4 regions of the Massilia timonae genome follow, and region 4 is predicted to be linked to each of the others. Evidence: predicted binding sites of a transcription regulator. Region 4 holds the regulator's gene; each other region holds the start of a gene.
What was found. The regulator LexA, encoded in region 4, represses DNA repair genes until DNA is damaged. The targets are predictions, from matches to a motif close to ACTGTATNNNNATACAGT.
Positions count from the first base shown of each region.

Region 1: imuA (translesion DNA synthesis-associated protein ImuA) is a predicted target of LexA. The motif match lies at 2,250-2,267, and genes of this name have one in related genera.
Region 2: LO55_RS17100 (ATP-dependent helicase) is a predicted target of LexA. The motif match lies at 2,937-2,954, and genes of this name have one in related genera.
Region 3: LO55_RS12985 (error-prone DNA polymerase) is a predicted target of LexA. The motif match lies at 3,135-3,152, and genes of this name have one in related genera.

Region 1 covers NZ_JRYB01000001.1:2,992,367-2,996,804, forward strand. Annotated here, with positions in the region: gene LO55_RS12870 (HlyD family secretion protein) at 1-1,136, shown strand, start outside; gene LO55_RS12875 (DUF2955 domain-containing protein) at 1,139-2,176, shown strand; gene imuA (translesion DNA synthesis-associated protein ImuA) at 2,288-2,995, shown strand; gene LO55_RS12890 (Y-family DNA polymerase) at 3,174-4,438, shown strand, end outside.
Region 2 covers NZ_JRYB01000001.1:3,994,570-3,999,007, reverse strand. Annotated here, with positions in the region: gene LO55_RS17105 (sugar porter family MFS transporter) at 1-237, opposite strand, end outside; gene LO55_RS17100 (ATP-dependent helicase) at 817-2,913, opposite strand; gene LO55_RS17095 (hypothetical protein) at 3,291-3,509, opposite strand; gene LO55_RS26720 (hypothetical protein) at 3,697-3,867, shown strand; gene LO55_RS17090 (chromate transporter) at 3,929-4,438, shown strand, end outside.
Region 3 covers NZ_JRYB01000001.1:3,017,302-3,021,739, forward strand. Annotated here, with positions in the region: gene LO55_RS25860 (serine/threonine-protein kinase) at 1-609, opposite strand, end outside; gene LO55_RS12980 (hypothetical protein) at 930-3,071, shown strand; gene LO55_RS12985 (error-prone DNA polymerase) at 3,178-4,438, shown strand, end outside.
Region 4 covers NZ_JRYB01000001.1:3,146,606-3,151,043, forward strand. Annotated here, with positions in the region: gene purF (amidophosphoribosyltransferase) at 1-89, shown strand, start outside; gene LO55_RS13505 (cystathionine gamma-synthase family protein) at 93-1,334, shown strand; gene LO55_RS13510 (tetratricopeptide repeat protein) at 1,455-2,171, shown strand; gene lexA (transcriptional repressor LexA) at 2,219-2,848, opposite strand; gene rpsF (30S ribosomal protein S6) at 3,133-3,525, shown strand; gene priB (primosomal replication protein N) at 3,574-3,870, shown strand; gene rpsR (30S ribosomal protein S18) at 3,901-4,191, shown strand; gene rplI (50S ribosomal protein L9) at 4,230-4,438, shown strand, end outside.

The DNA.
Region 1 (4,438 bases), 150 kb from region 4:
CGCCCGGCGACGCGGCGCCGACGCCCATCCCGGCCGCATCGGGCGCGCCGGCGCCGGCGCGGCCGGGCAGGAAAAGCCGGCTGGGCTTGACCATCGTGCTGGCGCTGATCGTGGCCAGCCTGGGCTGGTATCTGGTGGCGGATCGCCTGACGCCATACACCTCGCAGGCCCGGGTGCAAGCCTTCGTGGTGCCGGTGGCGTCCGAGGTGACGGGCATGGTGCAGGAGGTCTACGTCAAGAACAACGACGAGGTGGAGGAAGGGCAGCTCCTGTTCCATATCGACCCCAGCACCTACCGCATCGCCCTGCGGCGCAGCCTGGCGGACTATGAATCGGTGCGGCGTTCGGTGAATGCCTCGGCGCTGGCGGTCAAGGCGGCCGATGCGGCGCTGCAGGCCGCCAGGGCCATGCATGTGTTCGCCAAGCAGGATGCGGGCCGGCTGGAGCAGATCTTTGCCGAAGACCCCGGCGCGCTGTCGATCCGCCGGGTCCAGAACGCGCGCGCGTCGCTGGCCACGGCGCGCAGCCAGGAAATCGCCGCCCAGGCGGAGCTGCGCCGCGCCGAAGAGGCGGCCGGCGACGAAGGGGAGCGCAATGCGCAGCTGCTGAGCGCCCGCGCGGCGGTCGAGAAGGCCGAGCTCGATCTGGAGCGTACGGCCGTGACCGCGCCCGCGCGCGGCCTGGTGACCGACTTGCGCACCGATGTCGGCCAGGTCTTGCAGCCTGGCTCGGCGGCGATGACCCTGATCGCCGTGCACGACCTCTGGATCAGCGCCGACATGACCGAGAATAACCTCGGCAATATCGCGCCGGGCGACGAGGTCGCGATCGTGCTCGACGTCGTGCCGGGCAAGGTGCTGAAGGGGCGGGTGCGCAGCGTGGGCAGCGGGGTCAATGCGGGCCGGGAGGCCAAGGCCGGCACCTTGCCCGAGATCGACAACAGCCGCGACTGGCTGCGTCAGGCCCAGCGCTTCCCGGTCGCCGTGGAATTCGACCCGTCCGAACGCGCGCAGCTGCGCGCGGCCAGGATCGGCGGGCAGGCCGACGTGCTGGTGTATACGGATGACCATGCCGTGATGAACTGGCTGGGCGCCGTCTTCATCCGCCTGATGAGCTACCTTTCTTATCTTTATTGACGATGGAGCGCGCTGACAAGGCGGTCTTGCGGCTGGCGACCGGCCTGGCGCTGGCCGTGCTGCTCGCCTATGGCCTGGCGCTGTCGTCGCCGTTCGTGCTGTGCGTCATGACGGTGCTGATGCTGAGCAAGCCGGGACCGCCGATGCCCCTGCTCAAGGGGATGGTGGTGGCCCTGCTGATCGCCGCGGTGCTGGCGGCCGGCGTGCTGATGGTGCCGCTGCTGGAGCATTACGCCAGCGTCGCGATGCTGTTGACGGCGCTGTTGCTGTACACGGTATTCTTCATCGGCCTGCAAAGCGGCAGCCCGCTGGCGAATATCGTGGCGATTGCCTTCACCCTGGTGCCGGTGGCCGGCGTGGCCGACCAGGCCCTGGTGCCGGCGATCAGCACCGCCATCGCGCTGGGATTGGGTGTCGGCGTGCTGGTCGGCAGCCTGTCGCATGCCTTGTTCCCCGATGGAGCGGACCCCGCCGCCAGGCCGGCGCTCCCCGCCGTCGCCGCGCACACGGCCAGATGGCGCGCCGTGCAGGCCACGCTGGTGGTCATGCCGGTGCTGGTGCTGGCCCTGGTCAACCCGGCCTTCTATCTGTCGGCCATCATCAAGTCGGTGCTGCTGGGCCAGCAGGCCGGCGCCACCGGCGCCCGTTCGGCGGGGCGGATACTGGTCGGTTCGACCCTGGCGGGAGCGGGCATGGCGACCCTGGCCTGGTTCGGCCTGGCGATGTTGCCGACCCTGTGGATGCTGGTGCTGTGGATGGCCGCCGCGGCGCTCTGGAGCGGGGCCCGGATCTTCGGCCTGGAGGCCTCGGCGCTGCCGCCCTCGTTCTGGAGCAATGCCCTGGTGACCATGCTGATCCTGCTGGGCCCGGCCATCGAGGACAGCGTGGTGGGGAAGGACGTCGGTCACGCCTCCCTCGTGCGGGTGAGCCTGTTCGTCGCGCTCGCGCTGTATGCCTGGGCCGTCGTGTGGGCGCTGGAAGGGTGGCGCGCAGCGAGGGCGCTGCGGCTCCGACGAGTGAATAAGCAACAAGACGTTTAATTTTAGTCAATACCAGTGACCCAATTGGTATAGCCAAAATGAATAGGTCTTGCAAAACGCGACTTCAGCGAGTACTGTACGTTTATACAGTATTTGTCTGATAAGCCTGACATGACCCATTCAGCCATCCTTGCCGCACCCGAGGCAGTGCACCCATCGCTGTGGCGCGCGTCGCAGCTGGCGCATGCCGACACGCGCTGCATCGACACCGGCCACGCGACGCTCTCGAGCCAGCTTCCCGGCGGCGGCTGGCCCGGCGGCACCCTGGTCGACCTGCACCTGCAGCAGCCCGGCATCGGCGAAATGCGCCTGCTGCGGCCGGCCCTGGCCGCCTGCGCCGAACGCCGCATCGTGCTGCTGCAGCCGCCCCATCCACCCCAGGCCCTGGCGCTTGCCGCGCTCGGCCTGGAGCCATCCCAGTTGCTGTGGCTGCGCACGACGCGCACCGCGGATGCACTCTGGGCGGCCGAGCAGGTGTTGCGTAGCGGCAGTTGCGGCGCCTTGCTGTTCTGGGCCAACCACATGCGTAACGACAATCTGCGCCGCCTGCACCTGGCGGCGCAAGGCGGCGAAACGCTGTTTTTCATGCTCCGCCCGCTGGCCGCGGCGCAAGATGCATCTCCCGCGCCTTTGCGTCTTGCGTTGCGGCCGGCGGCCGGCGGCATGAATATCGACTTCGTCAAACGCCGGGGACCGCAGCGCGAGGCGCCGCTGTTCCTTCCTCTTGGATCTTCACTACTGCAACGCCATGCGCCTCTGGATCGGCCTGTATTTGCCCCAGCTACCGCTCGAGGTCTTCAGCCCACGCTGGTTCAGTGAGGCGAGCGAGGCGGGCGGCGCTGTCGGTGGCCCGATTGGGGGGCCGGTTGTTGGCTCGGTTATCGGCCCGGTTGTTGGCTCGGTTGTTGGCTCGGTTATTGGCCCGGTTGGTGGACCAGATGGCAGCGCGCCTGGCGCTGATGGCCATGGCGGTCCGGGCCGCGACCATGGCAGCGTCATCCTCGAGCAGGAGCGGGTGATGGCGCTGTCGCCGGCGGCGCGCGCTGCCGGCGTGCAGATCGGCATGCGCCGCGGCGGCGTGTTGATGCTGATGCCCGAGGCGCGCATCGAACTGCGCAGCCATGAGCGCGAGGCCGAGGCCATGGAGGCGGTGGCCATGACCATGCTGCAATACACGCCGCAGGTGGCGCTGGCCGAAGAAGCGACGCTGCTGCTCGATATCGGCGCCAGTTTGCGCCTGTTCGGCGGCATCCGGCGCCTGTGCGAGCGGGTGCGCGCCAATATGGCGGCGCTCGGCTTCACGGCCTGCGTCGCCTGCGCGCCCACCGCGCGCGGGGCCTGGCTGCTGGCGCGCCGTAATGCGGGGCGCGCCCTCACGATGGACTCGCTGGTGCGGCGCCTCGACCGCTTGCCGGTGGGCTTGCTGCCGCCGGCGCGGCCGTTCGCCGGCTGGTTCGAGGGCATCGGCTGCCGCCGCCTGGACGAGCTGCGGCGCCTGCCGCGTCCCGGCCTGCAGCGGCGCTGCGGGCGGGCCCTGCTCGACATGCTCGACGCCGCCTATGGCATGCACGCCGAATTGTTCCAGTGGGTCGCGCCGCCGGAGCGTTTCCATGCGCGGCTCGAATTGTTCGACCGGCTCGAACAGGCCGAGCTGCTGCTGGCCGGCGCCCACCGCCTGGTGCTGCAGATGACGGGCTGGCTGTGCGCGCGCCAGCTGGCGGTCGAGCGCATCCGGCTGTCGCTCGATCACGAGCGCGGCCGCATGGCGCGTCCACCGACCCTGGTCGAGGTGGCGCTGGCCGAACCCACCTGGCGCGACGAACACCTGCTGCGCCTGCTGCGCGAGCGCCTGGCCAAGCTCGAACTCGAGGCGCCCGTGATCGGCATCGGCCTGGAGGCGCAGCAATTACAGGCGATGGCGCCGCCGACCGACTCGCTGTTCCCCGATCCCGGCGGCAGCGAAGAAGACCGGATGCGCATGATCGAACTGCTGGTGGCGCGCCTGGGGGCAGACAATGTCTTGCAGGCGCTGCCGATGGCCGATTACCGGCCCGAAGTCGCCAACGCCTGGGTGCCGGTGCAGCAGAAGGTGAGCGCCGCCGCGCGCGCGGCGCAGATGCCGCCCGACGTGCGCAGCCTGCCGCGCCCGACCTGGCTGCTGGCCAAGCCGATCGCGCTGCTGATGCGCGACCACCGGCCGTTCTACGGTTCGCCGCTGCGGGTGGCGTCCAATCCCGAGCGCATCGAGGCCGGATGGTGGAG
Region 2 (4,438 bases), 850 kb from region 4:
CGAGGTGACGATGCCCTCGGTCACCGGCGTCAGGCCGAGGCCGCCCTGCGCGGGCGCCAGGCCAAGGAACGGCAAGGCGCCCGAAATGACGCCCGTGTCATAGCCGAAGGCCAGCGCGCCCATGGTCGCGGCGATGGCGACCTTGAACACGAAGCGGCTTTCCCTGGTATCGGGAGGGGTGGGGTTGGCGGGATTGGCGGGATTGGCGGCGTGCGCTGGCGGCGTGACTGATGACATGAGGCGAGATCCTTTGGAAAATGGGGACGCGGCAGGCGGCATGCGGGCGGAGCCCGCCGCCCTCGCCGTCGCGAGGACGGCGGAGCTCGCGTGGCCGGGCGATAAGTCGGCCACTCTGTTGGAATTGCTTGATACAGGTTAACTGCAGTTATCGATCAAGTATGTTCGATAACTTACATATTAGCGAATTTCCTTGCAAATCATCAATGACAGCCCATGCCTGACGGCGCGGCGCACCTCCAACGGCCGCGTGGGCCCCACGCCGACGCAGCCGATTCGCGGGGCGGCCAGGACGCCACTTGGCGCTGCGTCCGGACGACGCCAAGTACCTGATTTCATTCGATCTTTGGGTCTATCCACAAGAAATGTGGATAACTGTGTGGAAAAGCGCCACTTGACAAGTCGCAAGCGCAGCATTGATGCGGGTTTCAACAAAATGCCCGTTCAGAAGGCAAAAAAATATCCCCGTAAAATCAGTCACTTGCACGTGCACCACTTCTGCGCGTCCATGTCACATACGGCAAACTCCTACAAAAGTGGGGCACCGGGGATAAGTCGTCAATTTGTCCGCATCTGTCGTCATTTCCACGCGTTCCGGGCGCGGTCGCGCACCATCATGCGGATGCTGTCGGGCATGGGCGTGCGCAGCTCGCGCTTGTCGGCGCTGAGCCAGGCGCATTCCTCGAAATGCTTGAGCATGACCGGGGTGATGAAGCGCGTGCGCGTCGCATACACATGGCGGTCGCCCATGCTCGACTGCTGCTTGATGAAGAAGCGGTTCGGCACCACCAGGTGCAGGTTCTCGCGCGCCCGCGTCATGGCCACGTAGAGCAGGCGCCGTTCTTCCTCGATGTCGTCCTGGGTGCCGGTGGCCATGTCGGACGGCATGCAGCCGTCGACGACGTTCAATACGTGCACCGTGTTCCACTCCTGCCCCTTGCTCGAGTGGATCGTGGACAGGATCACGTAGTCTTCGTCGAGCAGCGGCGCGCCGGCGCGGTCGCTGGTGGCCTCGGGCGGATCGAGCGTGATCTCGGCCAGGAAGCTCTCGCGGTTGCCATAGCCGCCGGACAGCGCCACCAGCTGGTCGAGGTCGGCCGCGCGCACCTGCGCATCGTCGTGCAGGCGCTCCAGGTGCGGCTGGTACCATGCGCGCGCCAGCTCGAGATCCATCGGCCAGCGCAGGCCGGGCCTGCGCAGGCGCCGGTACAGCGCGCAGAATGCCTGCCAGTCGGTCTTGCAGCGCGCCGGCACCGCGAAGGCTTCCAGTGCCGCCACCGGATCGTCGCTGCCGCCTGCGGCCTCGACCAGCCGGGTGGCGGTCGCCTGGCCGATGCCGGGAATCAGCTGCAGCGCGCGGAAACCCGCCAGCCGTCCGCTCGGGTTCTGGGCGAAGCGCAGCACGGCCAGCACGTCCTTGATGTGGGCCGCCTCCAGGAATTTCAGGCCGCCGAACTTGACGAAGGGGATGTTGCGACGCATGAGTTCGAGTTCGAGCGCGGCGCTGTGGCTGGCGGCGCGAAACAGCACCGCCTGGCTTTTGAGGGCGACGCCGGTTTCGCGCTGTTCGAGGATGCGGTTGCAGACCCAGCGCGCCTGCTCGGCTTCGTCGGGAATCAACACCAGCTGCGGCTTGATGCTTGACGCCTTGTCGGTCCACAGGGTCTTGGCGTGGCGCTCGAGCGCGGCCCCGATCACGGCGTTCGACGCGTCCAGGATCGGCTGTGTGGAACGGTAGTTGCGCTCCAGCGTGATCAGGTGCGCCGGCTGCGAGAACTGGGCGGGAAAGTCGAGGATGTTGCGCACGGTGGCGCCGCGAAAGCCATAGATCGATTGCGCATCGTCGCCGACGACCATCACGCCGCGACCGTCGGGCTTCATGCCGGTGACGATGGCCGCCTGCAAGCGGTTGGTGTCCTGGTATTCGTCGACCAGCACGTGGTCGAACAGCGCGCCGAGTTCAAGCCCCAGCACCGGGTCGGCCGCCATCTCGGCCCAGAACAGCAGCAGGTCGTCGTAATCGAGCACGTTCTGCTCCTGCTTGGCGTCGACATAAGCGCCGAACAGGGTCTTGAGTTGCGCTTCCCACTCGCTGCACCAGGGGAAGAACGCCTGCAGCACCGCGTCGAGCGGCTCGCGGCCATTGACCACGCGCGAATAGATCGACAGGCAGGTGCCTTTCAGCGGAAAGCGTTTGTCGAGCTGGCTCAGGCCGATCTCGTGGCGCACCATGCCCATCAGGTCTTCGGAGTCGCCGCGGTCGTGGATCGTGAACCCGGCATCCAGGCCGATGCGGCCGGCGAACTCGCGCAGCAGGCGCGCGCCGATGCTGTGGAAGGTGCCGGCCCAGGGCAGCGTGACCGGCGCCTGGCTGCCCTTGAGCCCGAACAGCCGGTGCAGCACGCCGCCGGCGCGCTGGGTCATCTCGGTGGCGGCGCGGCGCGAAAACGTCAGCAGCAGGATGCGCTGCGGATCGGCGCCCGACTGGATCAGGCGCGCCACCCGGTGCGCCAGCGTATTGGTCTTGCCGGAACCGGCGCCGGCGACCACCAGCAGCGGACGCGGCGCGTCAAGCCCGACGTCGTGCTCGACCGCCGCCCGCTGCTCGGGGTTCAGGCTGGCGAACGGGTCGTCGGTGGCGGACAGGTTGGCGATCGGATCGGCGACGGCGGACATGGGGCGGAATCTGGAAATGCCATACTGTACATTTATCCAGTCACGGGCCGCAAGAAGAAAATGCGGCCGTCTTTCGCCGCTGTCAAGGCGTTGTCAAGAATGACATCAGCCATGACCTCAGCAATCGCCGCCAAGTTACGGATAATCAAGGCGTTTTTTGGATATCCACAAAGTCTGTGAATAAGTGTGTGGAAAAGCGGGGGCTTGACACGCTGGACGCGGCCTCCCGTGCGGCTTTCAACAATTTGCCTATTGGGAAGGCAATCTCGATTCCGCTGTAAATCAAGGGGTTACACGTTGTGCCCCCGACGCACGCAGTATGCACCACAAATAAATCTCGCGGCAACTTTGTGGTCTGGCGGATGCGCCGGATCCGATCAGGCGAGCGCCCGGCGGCGCTCCGGTTCGAGCAGCACGCGCTCGATCACCTGCCGGCGCACGCCATGCGCCTTGAGGTACTCGAGCGCCGGCATGGTGCCGCACTCGCCCAGCGTGGCGATGCCGCGCGCCACGATGTCACGCTCGCGTACGTTGCGCCTGAGCTCGGAAGATCCGGAGAGGCGTTGGTCGATATCCTGGGCACGGTATGGGCTCATGGCGCGGATCTCCGGTGGGTTATGTCGCTGACGCACCACGAGTATTGACGATGCTGGAATGAAGTCAATGTCAAACCTGTATCGAACCACGAAAACCCTGGTCGGATGCCTGTGCCCACCAGCGCTGCGCCGTCCGCCCGTCATCCTGCCTACAATCGGCCGCAACCCACCAACCACGAGGATTTCCATGAGCATCCAACCCGACCTGAATCCCGGCGACGACGCCGCTCCCGGCACGCCTGGCGCCGGCGAGGACATCTGCGACGCCTGCGCCGGCCGCGGCACGCTGGCCGACGGCAAGCCATGTCCGCAATGCGGCGGTACCGGCCGCGTGATGGAAGGCATCGGCGGCGGCTGAGCCACTACCCACGGCGGGTAGCGCGTGGACACGGCACGGGCCCTGCGGCGATAATCGCCGGATGAGCGCCTCACCCTTGCCAATACCGCCTTCCGCACCCCAGTCCCCACGTTCTGCGCCGCCGGCGGAACCCGATCGTCCCCGCCCGACCTCGCTGACCGACCTGTTCGTGTCGTTCACGCTGATCGCCTTGCAGGGCTTCGGCGGGGTCCTGGCCGTGATCCAGCAGCAGGTGGTCGAGCGCAAGCGCTGGATGAGCAATGAGGAATTCATCGAAGAATGGTCCGTGGCCCAGATCATGCCGGGCCCGAACGTCTGCAACCTGGCCATGATGATCGGCAGCCGCCACTTCGGCCTGGCCGGCGCCATGAGCGCACTGGCCGGCATCCTCACCGTGCCGCTGATCCTGGTGCTGTGCCTGGCCCTGGTCTACGCGCAGTTCGCCGCCCAGCCCCAGGTGCAAGGCGCCCTGCGCGGCATGGCCGCCGTCGCCGCCGGCCTGATCGCCGCCACCGGCCTGCGCATGTCGGTCGCGCTGACCAGGAATGTGATTCCGCTCGCGGCCTGCATC
Region 3 (4,438 bases), 130 kb from region 4:
CAGCACACCGACTGCATAAATATCGCTGAGCGTATTTGGATGCTTGCCATTCAAGATTTCAGGCGCTAGATAAGCAATCGTCCCTTGCGTCTGCAGCACATCCCCCGACTCGGTCGCCAGCGGATCGATCTTGCGCGCCAGCCCAAAATCCATGATGCGGACCTGCCCCGACGGCTCGATCATCAGATTAGCCGGCTTTAAATCACCATGAATCAACCCAGCCGCATGCGCCTGCGCCATCGCATCCGCCAACTGGCAAACGATATCGAGTATCTGATCCCGCGCCAGCTTGGTCGTGGCCAGCAGCTGATGGAGGGTCTTCCCCCCAACCAGCTCCATCACGATCGACTTGCTATGGCCGTCGTCTTCGAGCGAATAGATCTGGATGAAAGCAGGATGCCGCAGCGAGGCCGCCAGGCGCGCCTCCTGAAGCAGGTTATCCGGCTGGTCGCGCACCAGGTCAGGCTTCAGGCGCTTGATGGCAACGCTGCGCTGCAGCGCCGGGTCCCACGCCTCATGCACGTCACCGAAGCCGCCATTGCCAAGCAACCTACCGAGGCGATATCGCTCGGTGCTGGGGTTGGCAAGCAAGTCAGGCGATGAGGTCATTTGCGGCTCGTTTGGTCGGCGCAGGCGCCGTAAATACTGCAGGGAAAGAAACTTGCCGAATACACATTCCTAACTTCGCGATTCAGGCAACCGGCGTGTCAACTTCTTCGTTGACATGTAAAAACACCCGCTGTTTTACACCCAACAGGCATAGCTAGTCGACTAAATCCTCGATTCTGTTGCTTCTACACCATGTTTCAACGTGGCACGGAGTTTGCAAACTATTGCGTATCAACAATGGAGGGCGTAACGGAAGATCGTCGCGCTGCCATCGCAATTGTCGCAAAGCATGTTATTCATTCCGGAAAGAAGATTCAAGTATGGCTACCCAAAGCACAGGCGTTCTGCAGATCGTTGGCGCGGCTTACGGACTCAAGCAGGTCACCGCTCAGGTCATCAAGCAAGTCAACCGTCAGTCTTTTCCAGAAACCCTGTGTGTGTTGGCGAGCAGTCGGGCATTCGGCGACACCTGGATTGGCCACGAAAAGACGCTGACGGTCATTTATCGTTATGACGGCGGCCCGACGCTCGTGGCAACGGCTTCGGAAGGCCAGACGCTGAACATCGGCGCACAGCAGTTCGAGCAAGCCATCCGAACCCCTGCCTCAACCTCGGAAGACAGCACCGCCCAGCCGGCGCTGACCGTGTGGGGCGCCAGCTTCGGCTCCGCCGACGTAAGCGCGACAGTGCGCAACCTGGCCGACCATTCGACCGGAAGCTTGTCCCTGGTCGCCGACAGCACCACCCTCGGCGAAACCAGCAAGGAGAAGCGCAACACCTTCGTCATCGTGGCCAGCTACAGCGGCCAGGTGCCGTTCGTCGACATCGTCGTCGAGGGCAATCCCTATGCGCTCAGCTACCGCCCACCGCTGCACATCCTGAGCGCCTTCTATGGCCTGAAGGACGTCACCGACATCGTCCGCGCCAGCGTGAGCCGGCGCAGGCTGTCGGTCGCCGCATCCAGCAGCGTATTCGGCGATGGCTGGCCGGCCATGCGCAAGACCCTGCACGTGGTCTACCAGTACGCCGACCGCAAGCCGCAAATGGCCGCGACCACCGAGAACCAGATTCTCCACATCGATTACGACCCGGCCGCTCCCGCCGGGCAGGCGTCGCTCGACCCCCGCGCCCTGAACATCATCGCCGCCGCCTACGGACCGGTCGACGTCACGGAGAAGGTCGCCGCACTGGTGGAAAACGCCAGCCTGTCGTTCACGGCCGACAGCCCGACCTTCGGCGACACCTGGCCGGCCGCCGTCAAGTCGTTCTCGATGGTCTATAGCTGGGGCGTGGCGGCCGTTTCGAGCGTTAACGTGCCCGAAGATACGCCGGTCTCGATCACGCAGCCCGAGCCCGCGTTCACCACTGACAGAAACTACGTCTCGCTGGCCGGGCTGCTCGCCGCCGGCGACGAGATCAAGCTCCAGACCGCCGCAGGCGGTTACTGGTCGATCGCCGCCGACGGCCAGATCACGGCGCTCGAGACCTCGAGCGATGCGGCCGAGGTGTTTACCATCGGCATGCCCGAGGCCCAGGATGCCGCCGCCATCACCCTGCAATGCCGTGACGGCAGCTACGTGATCGCGAATAGCGACGGCCTCCTGCGTGCAGGCGGCAGCGCGCAGGAGGCACTCCAGTTGATGGCATCGCTCCAGGCCAATGGCGCCATCAATATCGGCGTCGTCGGTGGAGCGGGAGCGCCGTTCATCGCGGTGACCGCGAGCGGCGCCATCGCGGTGGACGGCAGCTACGATCCCAATTTTTCCACCTGCTTCAATCTGCTGCTGAGCCCTACGCATGCCGGCAATGGCAGCCATCTGCAAACCTTCGCCAGCGCGACGATGATGGATGGTCCGGTCGACATGAAGCTGGTGAAAGTGGTGTGGAAGCTCACTGGCGGCTGCTTTCTAGCGGCCGGTCTTGGTCGGCTGCTTGGCGACCAGCAGCAGATCGGGCCCGCCTTGTACCGCTTTCTGCGGCGCTATCCTGGCGTGATGAACAAGATCGCGATCCTGATCGCAACCATCGACTGCAACCGCGCAATGCCGGCCGGCGCCTTGCTCGGCGTGCTCAAGGCGATCCACGAAGCGGGCATTCTCATGCCGGTGCTGCGCATGACGCTTGCGACGACTGGATGGATGGCGATTTCGTGGGCCATCGTCACGATCCTGACGAAAGTGCAGGGCGGCGTCACGAGTGCCGGTGCGGCGGCGGGGGGCGAACTGGGCGAGAGCTTTTCTGGCTGGGCTTACGAGACCACGATGGATATGCTCGATTACATCAATTCAATGGGCGGTACGGCATTGATGCTGGCGTATGAGCGCATGATTGGCGCCGACCAGCAGGTCATGCGCCGTGCGCACGGTGGTGGCGTGTCCAGTCTGCGTGCGCGGATGGGAATGCAAGATCCTTCAGGGGCGTCCCTCGGACCCATGCCGCGCCCCTTTCCCACACACGCCTGAGTAGGGCGGGAGGCACTATGCCTGAGTCGTAGGTTTTTTCGCCGACGTGGTCGGCTCGGTTATACTGTGTTTTTATACAGTATTGGCTGTTTGACAGCCCACGAGCGTGACCAAGCCCACCCCCGCCGCCCAGCCCCCATCCCCCCAGGCGCTGCCCCCCTACGCCGAGTTGTTCTGCCTCTCGAACTTCTCGTTCCTGCAAGGGGCCTCGCACGCCGAGGAGCTGGTCGCGCGCGCGGTGCAGCTGGGTTACTTCGCGCTGGCGCTCACCGACGAATGCTCACTGGCCGGCGTCGTGCGCGCCCACGCCGAAGCGAAAAACGCCGGCCTGCCCCTGATCATCGGCGCCCACTTCCACCTCAAGAGCCTTGACGGCACCCCGGCCCCCTCCCTGATCCTGCTGGCGCAAAACCGCAACGGCTACGGCAACCTGTCCGAACTGATCACGATCGGCCGCACGCGCAGCGAGAAGGGCACCTACCTGCTCACGCCCGACGACCTGGCCAATCCCGTCCAGGAATACGCGCACCTGCAGCACATGCCCGACTGCCTGGCGATCCTGCTGCCGCCATACCCCGGCCACGAAGCCCAGGACGTCGACCGCCTGCACGCCCAGGCGGCATGGATGGCCACCACCTTCCCGGGCCGCGCCTGGCTTGGCCTCACCCAGCTGCACCGCGCTTTCGACGACGCCCACCGCGCCACGGTGGAAGAGGTGGGCTGGCAGCATGGCCTGCCGATCGTCGCGCTGGGCCACGTCTGCATGCACGTGCGCTCGCGTAAACCCTTGCAGGACACCCTGAGCGCGACCCGCATTGGCAAGCCGGTGGGCGCCTGCGGCTACGGCCTGGCGCAGAACGCCGAGCAGCACCTGCGCGCGCGCCTGCGCCTGGCCAATATCTATTCGCGCGAGGCGCTGGCCGAGACCGTGCGCATCGCGCGCCTGTGCACCTTCTCGCTCGACGAGCTGCGCTACGAATACCCGGATGAGGTGGTTCCCGAAGGCCACGATGCCAGCAGCTACCTGCGCAGCGAAACCTGGATCGGCGCGCACCGGCGCTTCCGCGACGGCGTGCCGGCCAAGGTGCAGGCCCAGATCGAGTACGAGCTCGAACTGATCGCCGACATGGGCTACGAACACTACTTCCTGACGGTGTACGACATCGTGCGCTACGCGCGCTCGCAGCACATCCTGTGCCAGGGCCGCGGCTCGGCCGCCAATTCCGCGGTGTGCTACTGCCTCGGCATCACCGAGGTCGACCCGGCCCGCGCCAGCCTGCTGTTCGAGCGTTTCATTTCGCGCGAGCGCAACGAGCCGCCCGACATCGACGTCGACTTCGAACACCAGCGGCGCGAAGAAGTCATCC
Region 4 (4,438 bases):
AATCGGCGCGTCACAATCCGAAGTCGAAGGACGCCGAGGACAAGGTGCGCACCCAGCTCAACCTGAACCCGCCGGTGGCGGCCGAGTAAGCCATGTCGGATAACAAGCACTACGGTTTCACGACCACCATCCTGCACAACGATCGCCGCAAGACGATCGAGCAGGGTTCGCTGCACAAGCCGGTGCACACCTCGGTCGCCTTCGGCTATGCCGACGCGCGCCAGCTGGCATCGGTATTCCAGGGCAAGGAGCCGGGCTTTCGCTACGGCCGCCAGGGCAACCCGACGGTGTCGGCCCTGGAAGACAAGATCAGCAGGATGGAAGACGGCGTCGCCACCCTGTGCTTCGGCACCGGCATGGCGGCGATCGGCGCGCTGTTCCAGGCGCTCCTGAAAGCCGGCGACCACATCGTCTCGTCGAGCTTCCTGTTCGGGAACACCAACAGCCTGTGGCAGACGGTGGCGGGGCAGGGCGTCGACGTCGCTTTCGTCGACGCCACCGACGTGGCCCGGGTGGAAGCGGCGCTGCAACCGAACACCCGTATGGTGTTCGTCGAGACCATCGCCAATCCGCGCACGCAGGTGGCGGACCTGGCCCGCATCGGCGAACTGTGCCGCGCGCGCGGCATCCTGTACGTGGTCGATAACACGATGACCACGCCCTGGCTGTTCCGTCCCAGGGACGTGCATGCCGGGCTGGTGGTCAATTCGCTGACCAAGTCGATCGGCGGCCACGGCATCGCGCTGGGCGGCGCGCTGACCGACACCGGCCTGTTCGACTGGGCCGCGTATCCGAACATCGCCCAGAACTTCCGCAAGCAGGCACAAAGCGCGCAAGGCATGGCCCAGCTGCGGGCCAAGGCGCTGCGCGACTTCGGCGCCGCGCTGGGGCCGGAAGCGGCGCACCACATCGCGGTCGGCGCCGAGACGCTGGCCCTGCGCATGGAGCGCACCTGCGCCAATGCGCTGGCGCTGGCGACGATGCTCGAAGCCGATGACCGGGTCGCCGCCGTGCATTATCCGGGCCTGGCCTCGCACCCGCAGCACGCGATCGTCGAGACCCTGTTTCGCTCCGGCGGCTCGCTCTTGAGCTTCGAGCTCAAGGACGAGATCGACCCGTTCGACTACCTGAATCGCCTCAAGTTGGCGATCCCGGCCTCGAACCTGGGCGACAACCGCACCCTGGTGATTCCGGTGGCGCACACGATCTTCTTCGAGATGGGCCCCGAGCGGCGCGCCAGCATGGGCATCGCGGAAGGCTTGATCCGGGTGTCGGTGGGCATCGAGGACACCGCCGACCTGGTCGGCGACTTCCGCCAGGCGCTGGATGCGTAAAGCCAGGTAAAACTGTCCTGATCGGGCCGGCAAATGCCGGCCTCGTCATTTTTGCGGTTGAGCCCAGCCGTAAAACACGGCTATCATGGACTTTTACCAGCCCAGCCTTACGGTATGCCCATGAAACGAATCCTGTCCTGCCTGTTCCTCGCGGTGTCCTTCGCAAGCGGTGGCGCCGCCTTCGCCGGCGAACTCGAGGATGCCAACGCCCTGTTCGAGAAGAAGGACTATGCGGGCGCGCTCACGCTGTACACCAAGCTGGCCAATGCCGGCAATCCACAGGCCCAGCAGCAGCTGGGCCAGATGTACTGGTATGGCGAAGCCGGCGCGGTCGACGAGGCCAAGGCGAAGGAGTGGTTCGAAAAGTCGGCCGCCAAGGGCAACAAGATCGCCGCCGACTCGCTCGTGATCATGCAGCAGCGCGTCCTTCGCCGCGCCGAGATCGACTACTGGATCAAGGGCTACGATGGCGCCGACCTGCAGTCGGGCGAGTACCGCTGCCCGTCGCCGCGCATCCCGGCGGTATCGAAGATCAATGAAGAGATCGAGCGCGTGAACAACGCCGTGACCGGCTGGCAGGATTGCTACAACAAGATGGTGACCAACCTGAACGCGCAGTCGCCGCTGACCAAGCGCATCCCGCCCGACATCGCCAAGCTGATGAACAAGCAGGAAACCGAGGCCTCGACCGCCTATCTGGAGGCGGTGCGCCAGAACATCGCCGAGGGAGCGAAGGTCAATTCGAAGATGGTATTGGCCGATTTCGCCGCATGGCGCAGCGCGACCGAGGCCTTCGTGGACCAGCACAATGCGGTGGTCAACAAGGCCAAGCAATAATAGTGAATGCCGGCCCGCAGGCCGGCGTACTCAAGAGGTGAAGCCGATCAGTTCCAGCTGCGCATCAACCCAACCGCCAGTCCCTCGAGCGCAAACTCTTCGTCGGGCGTGACTTCGATGACCTTGAAGTCGGGGTTCTCGGGTAGCAGTTCGACCAGGTCGCCGGTCTTGCGGTAGCGCTTGACGGTGACTTCCTCGCCCAGGCGGGCGACGACGATCTGGCCGTTCTTGGCGCTATCGATTTTCTTGACCGCCAAAAAGTCGCCATCCATGATGCCGGCGTCGCGCATCGACCAGCCTTTTACCTTGAGCAAAAAGTCGGGCCGCGCCGCGAACATCGCGGTGTCGACGTTATAGGTCGCTTCGACGTGTTCTTGCGCCAGGATCGGATTGCCGGCGGCGACGCGACCGACCAGCGGCAGCGACATCAGGGAAGGCGGTGGCATCGGGATCTGCTCGACGCTGGCGCCCACCAGGCGGATGCCGCGCGAGGTGCCCGGCGAAATCTCGATCGCGCCCTTGCGCGCCAGGGCTTGCAGGTGTTCTTCGGCCGCATTGGCCGAGCGGAAGCCCAGTTCGGCCGCGATTTCGGCCCGGGTCGGAGGGAAACCCGTGTTCTCGATCGCTTCCTTGATCAGGTTAAGGATCTGTTCTTGCCTTGCAGTGAGCTTGAGCATAAATAATCTTGCAGCAACGGGTTGTAGAGGTAGACTGTATTTTTGTACAGTATTCTGCTATACGCAAGGGATATACACGAAAAAGCGCAAAAAAAGCGCGCACGAGACAAAAAACAGGGCGTCCATGGGTCTAATTGTCGAGTGAGCGCGGCGCCGCGATGGGGCGCTTGACAGCCAGGTTCCCTTTTTGCCCATTTCACGCTATACTAGCTGGCTGTTCCCTTCCCACACTCGTCTTGACGCCGAGGTGGGCATTTATGTAAAACGTCCTCAAGGAGTAATGCATGCGTCATTATGAAATCGTTTTTATCGTCCATCCGGACCAGAGCGAGCAAGTCCCGGCGATGATCGAGCGTTACAAGACCACGGTGACCAGCCGCGGCGGTAACATCCATCGCGTGGAAGACTGGGGCCGCCGCCAGATGGCTTACCAGATCCAGAAGCTGCCAAAGGCTCACTACATCTGCCTGAACATCGAGTGCGACAACGAGACCCTGGTCGAGCTGGAAACCGCATTCAAGTTCAATGATGCCGTTCTGCGTCATCTGACCGTCAAGATGAAGAAAGCAGAAACCGCACCGTCGCCGATGATGAAATCGGTGCAGCGCGAAGACGCAGCCAAGAGCCACCGTGCAGAAGCAGCCGCTCCTGCAGCTGCCCCGGCCGCCGCTGCCTAAGATTTTTTCCAGGAATTCGTAGTCAGAAGTAGTAGAACCGGGCAGACGTTGGACAATAATCAGCTTCAGCTCGTCGCGACCATCGCCGAGCGTGATGTCCTGCGCTACACCCCGGCCGGCGTGCCGATCGTTTCAGCCGTCCTGATGCACAGTTCGCATCAGCGCGAGGCGGGGATCGATCGCCTGGTCGAGTTCGAAGTTCCCGCGTTCGCCGCGGGCGAGATTTCGGGCAGGTTCGGCAACGCCGAGCTCGGCGCCAGCTACCGCTTCGATGGATTCCTCGCACGAAAAAATCGCAACAGCAAAGCCCTGGTGTTTCACATCATTGATTTCAGTGCCGCCTAGTTCGGCAATTTAGATATACAGGAGCCTCAAATGGCATTCGGTAAAAAGTTCGACAAAAACAAAGCCAAAGAAAAACTGAAGCGCAAACAGCAGAACCCGCTGTTCAAGCGCAAGAAATTCTGCCGCTTCACCGCCGCCGGCGTTGAGCAGGTCGACTACAAAGACGTCGACACCCTGAAGGACTTCGTCCAGGAAAACGGCAAGATCATGCCAGCACGTCTGACCGGCACCAAGGCGCACTACCAGCGTCAGGTCGACACCGCCATCAAGCGCGCCCGTTACCTGGCGCTGCTGCCGTACACCGACCTGCACCACGGTTAATCGTCGGTCACGACAGTCAGATATCCTGGAGATAAAACATGCAAGTTATTCTGTTGGAAAAAGTTATCAACGTCGGCAACCTGGGCGACGTCGTCAAAGTCAAGGATGGTTACGCACGTAACTTCCTGATCCCACAAAAGATGGCACGCCGCGCTACCGCGTCGGCAGTGGCCGAGTTCGAAGCCAAGCGCGCCGAACTGGAAAAAGCAGCCGCCGAGAAACTGGCAGCCGCCCAAGCCCAAGGCGA